4 regions of the Desulfitobacterium sp. LBE genome follow, and region 3 is predicted to be linked to each of the others. Evidence: riboswitches for the same ligand, from Rfam matches in the RefSeq annotation. Region 3 holds a riboswitch; each other region holds the start of a gene.
The links. A riboswitch is a leader RNA that binds a small molecule or an ion and turns the genes downstream of it on or off. The one in region 3 is predicted to bind glycine.
Positions count from the first base shown of each region.

Region 1: it holds a riboswitch for glycine, as region 3 does, so the genes downstream of both, DESLBE_RS17120 (sodium:alanine symporter family protein) here and gcvT (glycine cleavage system aminomethyltransferase GcvT) in region 3, are expected to answer to the same signal.
Region 2: it holds a riboswitch for glycine, as region 3 does, so the genes downstream of both, DESLBE_RS13120 (sodium:alanine symporter family protein) here and gcvT (glycine cleavage system aminomethyltransferase GcvT) in region 3, are expected to answer to the same signal.
Region 4: it holds a riboswitch for glycine, as region 3 does, so the genes downstream of both, DESLBE_RS11005 (ACT domain-containing protein) here and gcvT (glycine cleavage system aminomethyltransferase GcvT) in region 3, are expected to answer to the same signal.

Region 1 is NZ_VLKD01000001.1:3,592,759-3,596,428, forward strand. It holds gene DESLBE_RS17110 (MBL fold metallo-hydrolase) at 1-486, opposite strand, end outside; gene DESLBE_RS17115 (VOC family protein) at 630-1,013, shown strand; gene DESLBE_RS17120 (sodium:alanine symporter family protein) at 1,114-2,496, opposite strand; glycine riboswitch at 2,667-2,760, opposite strand; gene rnk (nucleoside diphosphate kinase regulator) at 3,111-3,527, shown strand; gene DESLBE_RS17130 (glutamine--tRNA ligase/YqeY domain fusion protein) at 3,623-3,670, shown strand, end outside.
Region 2 is NZ_VLKD01000001.1:2,753,413-2,757,082, forward strand. It holds gene DESLBE_RS13110 (DUF5131 family protein) at 1-611, shown strand, start outside; gene DESLBE_RS13115 (DNA-formamidopyrimidine glycosylase family protein) at 616-1,461, shown strand; glycine riboswitch at 1,778-1,872, shown strand; gene DESLBE_RS13120 (sodium:alanine symporter family protein) at 1,979-3,349, shown strand; gene DESLBE_RS13125 (SMC family ATPase) at 3,346-3,670, opposite strand, start outside.
Region 3 is NZ_VLKD01000001.1:4,803,227-4,806,896, forward strand. It holds gene DESLBE_RS27365 (sugar diacid recognition domain-containing protein) at 95-952, shown strand; glycine riboswitch at 1,129-1,236, shown strand; gene gcvT (glycine cleavage system aminomethyltransferase GcvT) at 1,435-2,532, shown strand; gene gcvH (glycine cleavage system protein GcvH) at 2,665-3,051, shown strand; gene gcvPA (aminomethyl-transferring glycine dehydrogenase subunit GcvPA) at 3,052-3,670, shown strand, end outside.
Region 4 is NZ_VLKD01000001.1:2,322,209-2,325,878, forward strand. It holds tRNA gene DESLBE_RS10990 (tRNA-Ala) at 1-5, opposite strand, end outside; gene DESLBE_RS10995 (cupin domain-containing protein) at 59-394, opposite strand; gene DESLBE_RS11000 (PFL family protein) at 531-1,898, opposite strand; gene DESLBE_RS11005 (ACT domain-containing protein) at 1,910-2,212, opposite strand; glycine riboswitch at 2,356-2,446, opposite strand; gene DESLBE_RS11010 (flavodoxin family protein) at 2,646-3,299, shown strand; gene DESLBE_RS11015 (hypothetical protein) at 3,413-3,670, opposite strand, start outside.

The sequences.
Region 1 (3,670 bases), 1.2 Mb from region 3:
TTCTTCCTTGAACATTTTCTCTGCCCACAGAATATCTGCTTCGGGTTCTCCCCGCCAGTGCCACCAGTTAAGGTCTCCGGCATGGAAGAGATGGAGCCTTTCCTTTGCGCCCAGTTCCACAAGGAAGGAAACACCCGCATCGGTGGACCCATAGGTTCTAATGGTCAGGTCATGCTGATGAACTTCTTCATAAGGGGATAAGAAAGTAAGGTTCTCCTGGCCTGGAGGCAGTTGAGGGTGGCCCTGGATATCCGAGCTGAGGATATAGTGAGTATTAGGATAGTGGGTTTGCCACTGGAAGATTTCAGGATTGTAATGATCCGGATGGACATGGGAGGAAAAAACAGTGATCTGCTTATGGCTGGGCAACTGGACTTGACCTTGATAATAGTCAAAGACAAGGAACTCCCTATCGGTTTCCACGATGAAACCACTGTGCTGAATATACTCAATACGAAGTCCTAGCTTTTCGAGGGGAGCTTTCATAAAAATCACCTCATCTAAAATGATCGGAAGATTGTGTTCTCTATAAAAAATTACTATAATATGGATGAATATGCAAGACAATAGAGAGTCTCGTCGATAATTAATTCTCGGAAAAGAAAGCGTGTCTAAAATAAACGAAGGGGATGATGGCCATGAAATTTAAATTTACACACAATAATATCAATGTGCTGAACCTGGAGAAAAGTCTTAAATTTTACGAAGAGGCATTAGGGTTAAAGGAAGTCAGGCGTATAGCTCCGGAGAGCGGGGAATTCATTATTATTTATCTGGGGGATGGGGTAACCGCTCATGCCTTGGAACTTACCTGGTTAAGGGATAGAACAGAACCGTATAATCTGGGCGATAATGAGTTTCATCTGGCCTTAACGGTGGATGATTTCCAGGGAGCTCATGAACACCATCAAAAAATGGGCTGCATCTGTTATGAAAATGAAGCCATGGGGATCTATTTTATCAATGATCCGGATAACTACTGGCTAGAAATTCTCCCCAGTTCTATGGGATAGGATAAGGCACAGAGAGACACCTCTCCGCAAGGGAGAGGTGTCTCGTAGTTTGTCATCTATGCGAAAACTATCATTGAGCAGACTGAGCTCCACCGAGAGCTTATTTATTCTGAATGACGGGGATGGGCTCATCAGAGGCTTCATCCAGACGATCTTCCCATAGATACTTCCTGGTTTCCGAGACAATAACTCCGCTTAAAAGAAGGAGTGCCACAAGGTTGGGAATAGCCATCATAGCGTTCATTGCATCCGCCAAATCCCAGACGAATTGCAGAGTGACCAAAGAACCGGCTAAAACAGCGAGAACCCAGAGGAGGCGGTAAGGGAGGATGCCTTTTTTGCCAAAGAGGTATTCCACAGCTCTTTCACCATAGTAAGACCAGCCCAGGATGGTAGAGAAAACAAAGGTCAAAAGCCCGAAGGTTAAAACGATAGGGCCAATTACTGGAATCTGGCTAAAAGCCATAGAAGTTAAATCACCGCCTTTTAACCCTTCGGCGGCGGTCGGGTTGCTAAGGACACTGCTGACCACGACCAGACCGGTCATTAAGCAGACGACAACGGTATCCCAGAAGGTACCGGTGGCTGAGACGAGAGCCTGACGGACAGGATTCCTGGTTTGAGCGGCGGCAGCGACGATGGGGGCGGAACCCAAACCGGATTCATTGGAGAAAAGACCCCGGGCAATTCCGTAACGGGCGGCCATGATGATACTGGCACCGACGAATCCGCCGCCGGCTGCAGTGGGGGTGAAAGCCGATTCACAGATCAAGACAACGGCGGGCCAGACATAGGAGGCGTTTATAATCAGGATAATGATACAACCAAGGACATAGGCAATCGCCATAAAGGGGACAAATTTTTCACAGACCCGGGCGATCCACTTCACTCCGCCGATGATTACAATTCCGGTGAGGGAAGCTAAGAGAAGACCGGTAATGATAGGGTTGACGTTAAATTGAGAATTCAGCATGCCGGAAATAGAATTAGCCTGAGTCATATTGCCAATACCAAAGGCGGCAATAGAAGTAAAGATACAGAAGAGTACAGCCAGCCACTTCTGGCCCAGGCCTCTTTCCAAAGCATACATAGGACCGCCCAGCATGGTGCCGTCAGCGGTTTTAACCCGGTATTTCACCGCCAATAAGGCCTCCCCATATTTGGTGGCAATTCCGAATACCCCGGTGAGCCAGCACCAAAGTACGGCACCGGGGCCGCCTAAAGCCACGGCCGTAGCTACCCCGACGATATTACCGGTTCCGATGGTAGCGGCGAGAGCGGTGGTCAGAGCTCCGAATTGGCTCACATCGCCGCTGGCATCAGGATCCTTCGTAAGAGATAATTTGATCCCCTTAAAAATATGCCTTTGAATACCACGAGTACGCAACGTAAGGAATAAGTGCGTGCCAAAAAGCAAAGCAAGCATCGGTGGGCCCCAGAGATAGTCGTTCAGCCAGACGATAAAATTATGCAAGGCATCCATTGAGTGTTCCTCCTTTAATCTCTCTTTTCGCATCTCTCTGCACATCTCCGTTGCGGCAGCCTCCCGCAAAAGGATGGCAATTTATATATAAAAAGAGTCAATCCTTAGCGATTGACTCTGAATATTCGGACGATAGGTACAAAAGTAAGAGATTGCTCTGTAGCAGTCCCTGTTCCTTCTCTGTCCTTTTGCCTGAGAGATTTAACAACACGTCATTGTATTGCCCCTTCGGCGCTCTAATCGAGTCTCTCCAGAGTGCTGTCAATTTACGGTCCCTGACTTATTCCAGTCACCTGAAAGTTTCAACTTCTTCGGCGGGCCGTGCCCTTCTCCCGTAAATCTCATCCAGCATTCCTATGCAGTTTTTCGTAAATTCCAGATTGCCACCGCATTTTCTGGAATTGTATCTATAATTATAATTACCGCTCCCATTTTATTCAAGAATTATTTTTGGGAATATGCCTAACATTTACTTATTATAGGAAATAGTATATAATTAGAATGGTTTAGTGATTTTCCCTTTTTTGAAGTACATAAACTTTTGACAGCGGCTATCTGGCGATAGTCGCTCTATATTTAGCTATTCATCATTAGAAAAGGAAGGTTCAGGAGAAATGAGTAGAAAGATCAGTATTACAGCTGTGGACCGTGAGCGTCTGCTCAAACTTATCAATAAGGAAAGAGAGTTTGGCAGCGCTAAAAACAAGGATTACTTAAAAGATCTTGAGCATGAGTTAAATGGGGCGGATGTGGTGCCTTCTGAAAAGATCCCAGGGGATGCCATCACCATGAATTCCAGAATCTTGCTGAAGGATCTGGAGACAGGGGAAGAAACCGTCTATACTTTAGTGTATCCTGAGGATGCCGATCTTCTGGAGGATAAGATTTCAATTCTTGCTCCCGTAGGGACGGCTATTCTGGGCTATCTGGAAGGAGATATCATCGACTGGAAGGTTCCCGGCGGTGTCGTCCGCTTTAAGGTGGAAAAACTTCTTTATCAGCCGGAGGCTGCGGGAGACTATCATTTATAAGCAGCAATGGGTGAAGGACGAGAATTCGGGTAACACTACTGGAGAGGTCTTCCGTTACAGTAGGAGATAAGATTCCCTAGGAAAGGTTGGTATTCGTGGATAACGAGAATAAATCCTCTAATTTTTTACGCAGCATTATCCTT
Region 2 (3,670 bases), 2.0 Mb from region 3:
AGTCCGCCAAATTCAACGCCCCTGTGGCTGTGAACAAACAAGGCCACTACATCATGAAATCCGGGCAGCTTGTTTATTGCTGTTTTTCAACCGACTTCCTCCTTGAGGAGGCTGACCCCTGGCGGAATGAATGCTGGAGCATGATGAAAGAGCGCCCTGATCTGCACTTTCTTTTTCTCACTAAGAGGATTGAGCGCTTTTCCCAGTGCCTTCCCGATGACTGGGGTGAGGGGTATGAGAATGTCACGGTGGGCTGTACGGTGGAAAACCAGCAAACTGCGGATGAACGTCTGGAAATTTTTTCAAAGCTGCCTATCAAACACAAAAATATCGCCCTTCAGCCCATGCTTGAGGCGATAGATATTGAAAAGTATTTAGAGAACATTGAGTTAGTCGTCGTGGGCGGGGAATATGACCGCAATGCCAGACCTTTTGATTATGACTGGGCCCTGGCGGTCAGAGAGCAGTGTATGCGGCATAACGTCAGCTTTTCTTTCCGTCAGTGCGGGACCAACTTTATCCAGAACGGAAAACTGCGCAGGCTTAATTACGGCATGCTGTTCAAGTGTGCCCGAGAGAGCAATATAGACTATCAGGCAGGAAGGGAGTAAAGTTATGCTGGAGTTACCCGAAGTCCTCACTCTGACCAGGCAGCTGAACGAAAGTGTGAAAAACCGGCGTATCCTGAAAGTATGGCCCCCCACAAAAGCTCATAAATTCTGCTGGTATAGCGGCGAACCCGAAGAATATGACAAGGCACTTTCCGGCAGCAGGATTGCCGGGGCCGAGGGATTCGGCATCTTCGCGGAACTGATTTTTGACAATGGCCGGAGACTGTGCGTCAACGACGGGGTGAATCTCCGTCTTATGCCGGCCGGTAAAGCCCCGGGGAATTATCAGTTGATGATGGAGCTGGACGACGGGCAGGCCCTGGTTTTTACGGTGGCCATGTACGGCGGAATATTTGCGCACGACGGCAGCTATGACAATCACTATTACCTGGCCAGCAGGAACTCTATCTCCCCCTTTGCCCAGGATTTCCCCGATTATTACCTCCGCCTCTTTTCAGAAAGCAAACCAACCCTCAGCGCCAAGGCCTTTCTGGCCACGGAGCAACGTTTTCCCGGCATCGGCAACGGTACGCTGCAGGATATTCTTTTTGAAGCGGGCATCCATCCGAAACGCAAAATAGTCACCCTGGCTGAAAGGGAACGGGATAAGCTGCTTCAGGCGGTTATGAAAGTGCTGAATGAGATGGCAAAGCTTGGCGGCCGTGACACGGAAAAAGATTTGTTCGGAGTTTCCGGGGGATACAAGACAAAGATGTCAAAGAATACAGCAGGAACGGACTGTGAGCAATGTGGCGGGACAATCCTTAAGGAAAGCTACCTGGGGGGCTCAGTGTATTTCTGCCCGGAATGCCAGCCCCAGAATTTGGCTGGTCAACACCCGGTCAGATGATTTGAGAGGGTATGTTGGAGGAAGGGCTTGCCAGATTCGAAACCGGTTTCGAATCTTGGTTTAACTCCAAGAAACGGGGGCGTCGCAAAACTATTTACGCCCTTTTTTATGGGTTGTTTTCATCCGCCCAATCCACCTTCAAAAGCTAAGTAACTTCTGTTTGACTTAACTTTAATAATGTGATAGCATCTTGAAATATGATGTTACATAGAAACACAACATAATATCGACAAATGAAGTTTGTAGGAAAAAGGCTGCGCCCTGCCGAAGGAGTAACACTCTCAGGTGCCTGGTATTTCAGGTGAGGACTATGAATGGATGTAACTCTGGAGAATCCCATTTTGGGTGCCGAAGGTGTAAGGCTCGAATTCCTCGGGCTAATCTCTCAGGCCAAAGAACAGAGAATCTGTGCTCAAGTACTTTTGGGCCTTTTTGCGCGTATCCAGAGTCAAACCATATGCTTATGGTTTGACTCTTTTATTTGTCAACAAACAATGCATCAGGAGGAGTGTTCAGCATGGAATGGTTTTCTAATTTAGTCGTCAGCATCAACGCAGTATTATGGGATGTCTTTTTAATTCTTCTTCTTTGTGGTGTGGGCATTTATTTTACGATTCTTACCAAAGGGGTACAATTTCGCCTGTTCAAACAGAGCTTTAAGCTAACCTTCGGCTCTATTACTTTGAGAGGTAATGCAGCCAGCGATAAGGAAGGCATGACCTCATTTCAGTCTCTGATCACCTCGGTGTCCGCCCAGATTGGTACAGGAAATCTGGCGGGTGTGGCTACCGCTATGGTATCCGGCGGCCCCGGCGCCGTATTTTGGATGTGGGTGAGTGCAATTTTAGGCATGGCTACCATTTATGCCGAAGCTACTCTTGCTCAGCGTTATAAAACCACGAAAAACGGCGAGCTGGTGGGCGGACCGGTCTATTACATCCGCGCCGCCATCAAGGGGCGGACCGGTAGGGTGGTTGCCGCTGTTTTTGCCCTTTTGCTTATCATGGCCCTTGGCTTCATGGGCAATATGGTTCAGGCCAATTCTGTGGGCGGGGCCATGGAAACCGCTTTCGGGATTCCTTCAGAAATCATCGGGATAGGATTGGCACTTATTTGCTTGCTGGTTTTCCTGGGGGGTGTTAAGCGTATTGTTGCCGTTGCGGAAAAAGTGGTTCCTTTTATGGCAGTTTTCTTTACTTTGGCATCCTTTGTAGTTATCGGCGCAAATTTCTCTAACATTATCCCTGCCTTTCATGATATTTTTGTGGGCGCCTTCTATCCTCAGGCGGTTTTAGGGGGTGTCCTGGGGGTAAGCGTGCAGCAGGCCATCCGTTTCGGCATTGCCCGGGGCTTGTTCACCCATGAAGCCGGTATGGGATCAACGCCTCACGCCCATGCTCTGGCCCGTGTCAAAGACCCTTGTGATCAAGGCCTTGTCGCCATGATGGGGGTTTTTATCGATACCATTGTTTTACTGCCCTTAACTGTTCTGGCCATTTTAACTTCAGGTGTATTGGGCTCTGCCGATGCCAACGGTGAATTCGTCACTGGAATTCAACTGACTCAGGCTGCTTATGCCCAGGTCTTTGGTCAATTCGGCTATGTCATTATTGCCATCTGTGTCCTTTTCTTTGCTTTTGCTACAATTATGGGCTGGTACTTTTTCGGTCTGGCCAATGTAAAGTATCTCTTCGGAAAAAAAGCAGTTCCTTTTTATGCCATACTGGTTGCTGTGTTTGTAGGTGTTGGCTGCGCCCTCAAGGTTGACCTGGTGTGGAATTTGGCCGATCTTTTTAACGGCTTAATGGTCATCCCCAATATTTTGGCCTTGATCATTCTGGGTGGGGTTGTGGCCAGACTCACCAAAAACTGGGGCTCGAGAAGCTAGCTGACTTCGATGGCCACCTTGCTCCCGCCCAGCCCGGCTTGAGCAGGTGTGACCATGAGCTTGACGGGCACTCTGTTCTTGATCGAATCCACGTGGCTGATGATGCCCACGGATAATCGGTCATGGTGGAGCCTTTCCAGGGAGTCCATCACCACTTCCAGGAGGTTGTCATCCAGAGTTCCGAAGCCCTCATCCAAGAAAAACAACTCTAAAGGGGCCGTTCCTTTAAGCTGAATTTGGGCGGACAGAGCTAACGCCAAAGATAAAGAGGCCAGGAAGGTTTCCCCGCCGGATAAGGTAGTGGCATCCCGTTGGGCGCCG
Region 3 (3,670 bases):
TTTTTAGGATCAGGTACTAAATTACACTTGATTTTCTTCTGGGATTTTGAATTAAATGCTCAAATTAAGACCTGCAGAGGTGGGAGTGAAGAGAATGAGGCTTACAGAAAGTCTGGCCAACCGGATTGTGGATTTGATTTATACCGAAAGTGGGTTTCATGGCATTGTTTGTGACGCTGCGGGGACCATTATCGCCGATTCGGCTAAACAGCGGGTTGGCATTGCCCATGCGGGTGCACACCGCATCATGACGACCTCTATCCAAGACATTAAAATCACTGCGGAAGATGAAATGAATTCTCAGGGAAAACAACGGGAAGGCATGAACATTGCTATTGTCCTCGAGGGGGAAAAGCTGGGGACCTTTGGCGTGGCCGGCCCTTTGGATAGCGTTAGTCCTGTAGCGAAGGTCACAGCGGCGATGATTGCTTTTTTACTCCGGGATGAGGAGCTGAAAGAGGTTCTCAAGGCTCATGTGGAGAGGATGGGAGAGGCTCTGGAACAAGCGGCTGGGGCTATCCAGGAAATGGCGGCTTCCTCGGAAGAGGTGGCGGGGGTGAGCCAGACTGTGGCTACGGTAGCCCAGAATGCCAAAGAGCATGTTAAGGCCACGGAAGGTGTCACCGAATTCATTCGCCGGGTGTCGAAGCAGACCAATCTTTTAGGGCTTAATGCGGCCATTGAAGCGGCCCGTGCCGGAGAACAAGGAAAAGGATTCTCGGTAGTGGCGGGAGAAGTGCGCAAGCTGGCCGATGAAAGCAACCGTTCAGCCAATGAAATCAATAATTTGTTGAGCACCTTTCAGGATACCATGGAAGAGATCGCCAATGGGGTGTTTCAAAACAATGTCATAGCTCAAGAACAAGCTAAGGCCACTCAGGAGATTGCTCAGATGGTGGAGGAGCTGCAGCAGGTCGGCACTGAATTAAACGAGCTGGCCCACAAGCTGTAAGAAATAATCATCGGTGGTTTGTCAAGGATGATGGCAATTGGATAGGATAGGCAATTGTACATTTAATTATTTAGTATAAATGGGATATTTGTGTAGACGAAAATCGGTTTGCTGACTATAATAAAAGCAGGTAAATATAGTCAATCTATATCAGGTAAAAATACATATGGCTTCGAATGATTCCAGTAGGAGAGACTCAACATCCTGAGCGCCGAAGGAGAAACTTCCTGAATGTCGCCTGTTCAGAAAGGGAAACTCTCAGGCAAAAGTACTGCTGGAAGACGAAACTCTGGAGAGCTTCTCAGCGGAGAACACCAAAGGGGTAGCCCGCAAGCAAAGGGTAAATCTCTCAGGTCAAAGGACAGAGGTAGCGCGACGTGCTATTCTCTGTTTTTTTATTTTACCCATTTCTTTATTTTCCCTATGTTCAATAATGTTTTTTCCGGTTTTGGTTAATACTCAATTCTAGGGAGGTGTCCTAAGTGACGGAACTAAAAAGAACACCACTGTATGAGCAGCACCGCCAGGCCGGTGCGAAGCTCATTGATTTCGGCGGCTGGGAAATGCCGGTTCAATACGCCGGAGTCATTGAGGAGCACAAGGCCGTGCGCAGCAAAGCGGGGCTTTTTGATGTCTCTCATATGGGTGAGGTGGAGTTGAAGGGAAAGGATAGCCTTGCTTTTTTGCAGTACCTATTGACCAATGATGTGTCGCGAATTCAGGATAACCAGATTCAGTATTCCCCCATGTGCACCTCTGCTGGGGGTGTGGTGGATGATCTGCTGGTGTATCGTTATAGCCGGGAGCATTTTTTGCTGGTGGTCAATGCCTCCAATACGGATAAGGATTTTGCCTGGATGCAGGCTCAAGCTGAGGGCTTCGAAATAAGTCTGGAAAATCGCTCCGGGGACTTTGCTCAATTGGCTTTGCAAGGCCCTTGGGCGGAGAAAATCCTGCAAAAGCTGACAAGTATGGATTTAACACAGATCAACTACTATTGGTTTAAGCATGGGGAAGTGGACGGAGTCCTTTGCCTGATTTCCAGGACAGGTTATACCGGGGAAGACGGCTTTGAAATTTACCTGCCTCCCGAGCATGCTCCCCGGATGTGGGAAAGAATTCTCGAGGTTGGAGGGTCGGAAGGAGTTCAGCCCATTGGTCTGGGCGCCCGGGATACTCTCCGTTTTGAAGCCAGGCTGCCTTTATACGGCAATGAACTGGGGCCGGATATCACACCTTTGGAGGCTGGACTAGGGTTTTTTGTCAAGCTGGAGAAGGATAACTTTATCGGTAAAGAGGCGTTATCAGCCCAGAAGGAAAAGGGAGTGCCGAGAAAGTTGGTAGGCCTGGAAATGATCGAACGGGGCATAGCCCGCTCCCATTATCCCCTTCAGAAAGAGGGTAAAGAAATCGGCTTTATTACTTCAGGTTCTTTTTCACCTACTTTAAACAAAAACATTGCCCTTGGCTTGATTCCCCCGGAGTATGCTCAAATAGGGGAAACCTTGGCTGTGATCATTCGTGGGAAAGCCGTTAAAGCCCGGATTATTCCTTCACTGTTCTACAAACGGCAGGGGTAAAGCGGTGCGAAAATCGTCCTCGCCGGGCAAGGCAGGTTTTAAGTGCTACAGAGCACTGGGGATGTTAAAAAACACGATTAAATGGGGTTAGGGACCTGTTCCTTTTCCCCGCAAAATAAGGAGGATGATAGTATGAATCCAGTAGAATTAAAGTACAGCAAATCTCATGAGTGGGCTAAGGTCGAAGGAAATACTGTGACTTTGGGGATTACGGCTCACGCTCAGGACAGCTTAGGAGATGTGGTCTTTGTGGAGCTGCCTGATAACGATACCACGGTGGTGGCCGGGGAGGCCTTTGGAACCGTTGAATCCGTCAAGGCCGTGTCGGATATGATTGCTCCGGTCAGTGGCAAGGTTATCGATTATAATCAAGAGGTGCTGGATTCTCCGGAACTTCTCAATGATGATCCTTATGGTGAGGGATGGCTGATTAAGGTGGAAGTGGATGATCTGACGGTATTGGATGAACTCTTATCAGCCGCGGAATATGAGGCGTTTCTTGCGGAGGAGGGCCAATAAATGAATTATGTGCCGAACACGGTGGACCAGCAGGAACAGATCCTCACCCGGATTGGCGTGGGCTCCCTTGAAGAGCTTTTTGCGGATATCCCGGAAAGCGTTCGGCGCCAGGCCCAATTGAAGATTCGGGAAGGGCTGTCTGAGCTGGAACTGGTAAAATATATGGGCAGGCTGGCTGCAGAGAATAAAACGGTGGAAGAGTATACCTCTTATCTGGGAGCGGGGGCTTATGAGCATTTTATCCCCAGTTATGTGGATCAGCTCTTGCTGCGCTCGGAGTTCTATACGGCCTATACCCCTTATCAACCGGAGATCAGCCAAGGGACCTTGCAGGCCATCTATGAGTTCCAGACCCTTGTCTGTGAGCTGACCGGAATGGACGGGGCCAATGCTTCCATGTATGATGGGGCATCGGCCCTCGCCGAAGCAGCTTTAATGAGCTGTGACGCCACCCGGAGAAAGAAAGTCCTGGTGCCCCAAACGATTCATCCGGAATACCGGGAGGTCCTCCGGACCTATCTGCTTCCCCGGGGGGTGGAAATCCTGGAGATCCCTTATCAGGAGGGAGCTGTAGACTCTGAGGCTTTAGAAAAAGTATTGAATACCGAGGTGGCGGCGG
Region 4 (3,670 bases), 2.5 Mb from region 3:
TCCCCACGTCTTTAGCTAAGAGACAGACCAGCGCGTCTGCCTCATCAAAATATTATTCCTAGTACTTAATCACCGTCAAAAGCATTTTAAACCGTTTCCTGGCTTCCAAACCGTGGGGAACGTCGGAGGGCATGATCAGGGTCTCTCCCTCTTTTACAGTCAACAGCTTATCCCCGATGGTGATTTCCGCTTCGCCATCCAGAATCTGCACCATGGCGTCTCCCGAAGTGGTATGGGTGCTGATTCCCTCCCCCTCATCCAGGGAAAATAGGGTAATGCTGACGATAGGAGTCTGAGCAAGGGTGCGGCTGATCACTTGTCCCTGTTGGTAAGTAATCAGCTCTTTCAGGTCCAGAACTTGGGAAAACTCAATATTTTTCATAATTTGTGCCATTATAAAATCCCCCTTTTTCCTGCAGGCCATTTGCTTATGATTCAATCATTTGCTTATGACTTATTCTAACCTGAATTACCCTAAAAAAACGTGATTGGAATCACTTTCCAATTCTCTTTTTCAGCAAAGGACAATTTTAGTTGGATAGACTGGTTATGGGGGCAGGAATTCTGCCGCCCCGCCGGATAAATTCACGGGAAGAGAAGGGGTTCAGCTTAATCACCGGGGCGCTGCCCAGCAGTCCGCCGAACTCAACCCGATCCCCCACCTTTTTGCCGATGGCCGGTATCACCCGTACCGCGGTTGTCTTCTTATTAATCATGCCGATAGCAGCCTCGTCGGCGATAATCCCGGCGATGGTTTCCGGTTCCACATCTCCGGGGATAGCGATCATATCCAATCCCACCGAGCACACACAGGTCATGGCCTCCAGCTTCTCAATGCTCAGGGCGCCGACTTCCACGGCTTCGATCATGCCTGCATCTTCGGAGACAGGGATAAAGGCTCCGCTCAAACCGCCCACATGGGAGGATGCCATGGCTCCTCCTTTTTTCACCGCATCATTAAGCAGGGCTAAAGCAGCCGTGGTCCCATGGGCGCCGCAGCGTTCCAGTCCCATGTTCTCAAGAATTTCTGCTACACTGTCTCCCACAGCCGGGGTCGGTGCCAGGGAAAGATCCACAATGCCGAAGGGAACCTGCAAAGCTTGGGAAGCTTCTCTGCCAATCAATTCTCCCATGCGGGTAATCTTAAAGGAGGTTCGTTTAATGAGGTTGGCCAGTTCTCCCAAATCCGCCTGGGGGCTTTTCTTGACGGCATGGGCAACGACGCCGGGACCGCTGACCCCCACGTTGATCACCGCCTCCGGCTCTCCCACTCCGTGAAAGGCACCGGCCATGAAGGGATTATCCTCCGGGGCGTTGCAGAAGACCACGAGCTTGGCTGCGGCGATGCCATCCTGAGCCGCTGTCCGCCGGGCGCTGTCCAGGATGACTTCCCCCATCCTCAGCACAGCATCCATATTGATTCCGGATTTGGTGGAACCGATATTCACCGAGGAGCAGACAAACTCTGTCTCCGCCAAGGCTTGGGGAATCGCTTCAATTAAGGAGCGGTCTCCCTTGGTTAAGCCTTTTTGAACGAGGGCGGAAAAACCTCCCAGGAAGTTAATCCCCACCGTCTTGGCCGCTCTGTCTAAGGCTTTAGCCAAGCGGACCATTTCTTCGGGATTAAAGTTGGAGCCTAAAAGGGCCACCGGAGTTACCGAGACTCTTTTATTGACAATAGGAATGCCGTAACGAGCGGCTAAGCTTTCCCCTACGCTGACTAAATGCTCAGCTTGACGGGTAATTTTATCGTAGATTTTTTGTTCCACCTGTTGTACATCATCTCCGGCACAGTCCAACAGACTTATGCCCATAGTGATGGTACGGATGTCTAAATTCTCATTTTCCACCATTGCAATGGTTTGCAGTATTTCCTGAGGAGCCAGATGCATTTTCACTATAATCCCCCCTATACTCGATGCATGAATTCAAAAATATCTTCATGCTGGACATTGACCTTTAAGCCCCGGGCTTCTCCCTCGCTTTGCAATTGCTTGGTGAGCTCGGTTAAGGAGGAGGCCGTGGATTGAGTAACATCCACGATCATAATCATGGTGAAAAAACCCTGGAGAATGGTTTGACTGAGATCCAGTACATTGATGGATTTTTCAGCTAAGCGCCCGGTCAGCCAGGCGATAATTCCTATTTGATCCTTGCCTAAGATGGAAATAATCACGCGATTGGACGTATCACGGGTTGGTTCTAAGCTCATTTTTCTTTACCCCTTTTCTTTTTTGTTTTTTTTCCTTTCTTTTCACCAATAAAAAAAAGCCAAATCTTAAGTTTGACTCCGGTACACGAGCATTTGCGAACCCGCTTATTGGCAGTTATCGCCTGCCTTAGCATCGTTCACAAACTATGCGCTCTGTCCTTTTGCCTGAGAGATTGAACAGCTTTGCTGTCTTGCCCCTTCGGCGTCCTTGCGGAACTCTCCAGAGTTCTGTCCGTTTTCAGTTCATCATGGTTAGCTTACCCTGTTCTCCTGAAAACCTCATCCAGTTATTCACTTCTTTTCAGTATTATAAACATCCTTGCTCATAATTGCAAACCTTTGTTTTTAAGACTCTCCCTAATATAATAGGAGTGAAGGCAAATTACTGCTCAATTAAGCAAACCCATTAACATAAGGAGTTGAGGTATTGACTATGAAGGTTATTGCTGTTAATGGCGGCCCCCGCAAGCAATGGAACACGGCTACATTATTGCATAAAGCCCTTGAAGGAGCGCAATCTGTAGGTGCCGAAACAGACCTGTTTCATCTTTATGATCTGAATTATAAAGGATGCATCAGCTGCTTTGGGTGCAAACGCAAGAACTCCAGCCGGATAGGGCATTGTGTCCTTAAAGATGAGCTGACCCCCCTTTTGAAAGAAGTGCTGAAGTGCGATGCCCTGCTGCTGGGTTCGCCCATTTACTTTGGCAATGTCACCGGAGAAATGCGCTCCTTCCTGGAGCGGCTGTTTTTCTCCCTTCTTTCCTATAATGAAGGCCAGCGTACTGTTTTCCCAAGAAAAGTGGCCTCAGGTTTTATCTACACGATGAATGTTCCCGAAGATTTCCTGCCTCAGCTTGGTTACGAAGCGGTTTTTAAAGCCAATGCCCGCAGCCTCGAACTCCTTAATGGACCTTCCGAATATCTCCTGGCCACAGATACCTATCAGTTTGACAACTACTCCAACTATGCATCCTCCCGATTTAATGAGCAGCATAAAGCCCAGGTGCGCCAAGAGCGATTCCCTCAGGATTGCCGGCAAGCCTTTGACCTGGGAGCCAGGCTGTCCGGGCGTAATGCTGAATAGATCGTGAAAACTCTCTCCCCTCCCCTATTTTTAATATATTATGGTTTGGCGGATTGGTTTCCAAACAAAAACGCATCCCAAATTGCGGATGCGTTTTCGCCTGTTTATCGCCTTTAATCCAGATATTGAGATTGGGTCAACCTGATCATCTCCACCTTAGAATCCGGCTTCACATTCGTATTGACCAATTGGTTATCTTCCCTGTTATAGTCGAAGATCATGAGCTGACCATCCTCCAGCAGATAGAAGCCTTCCAGAGGTCCTTCACCATGTCTGCTTTCAAAGGGTTTGTATTTGTCAGCATACACGTCCTTAATTCTCTCAGCGGTATCTCCTACCTTGGCACCGAGGTTGGTGGCGAAGTCCGCGGC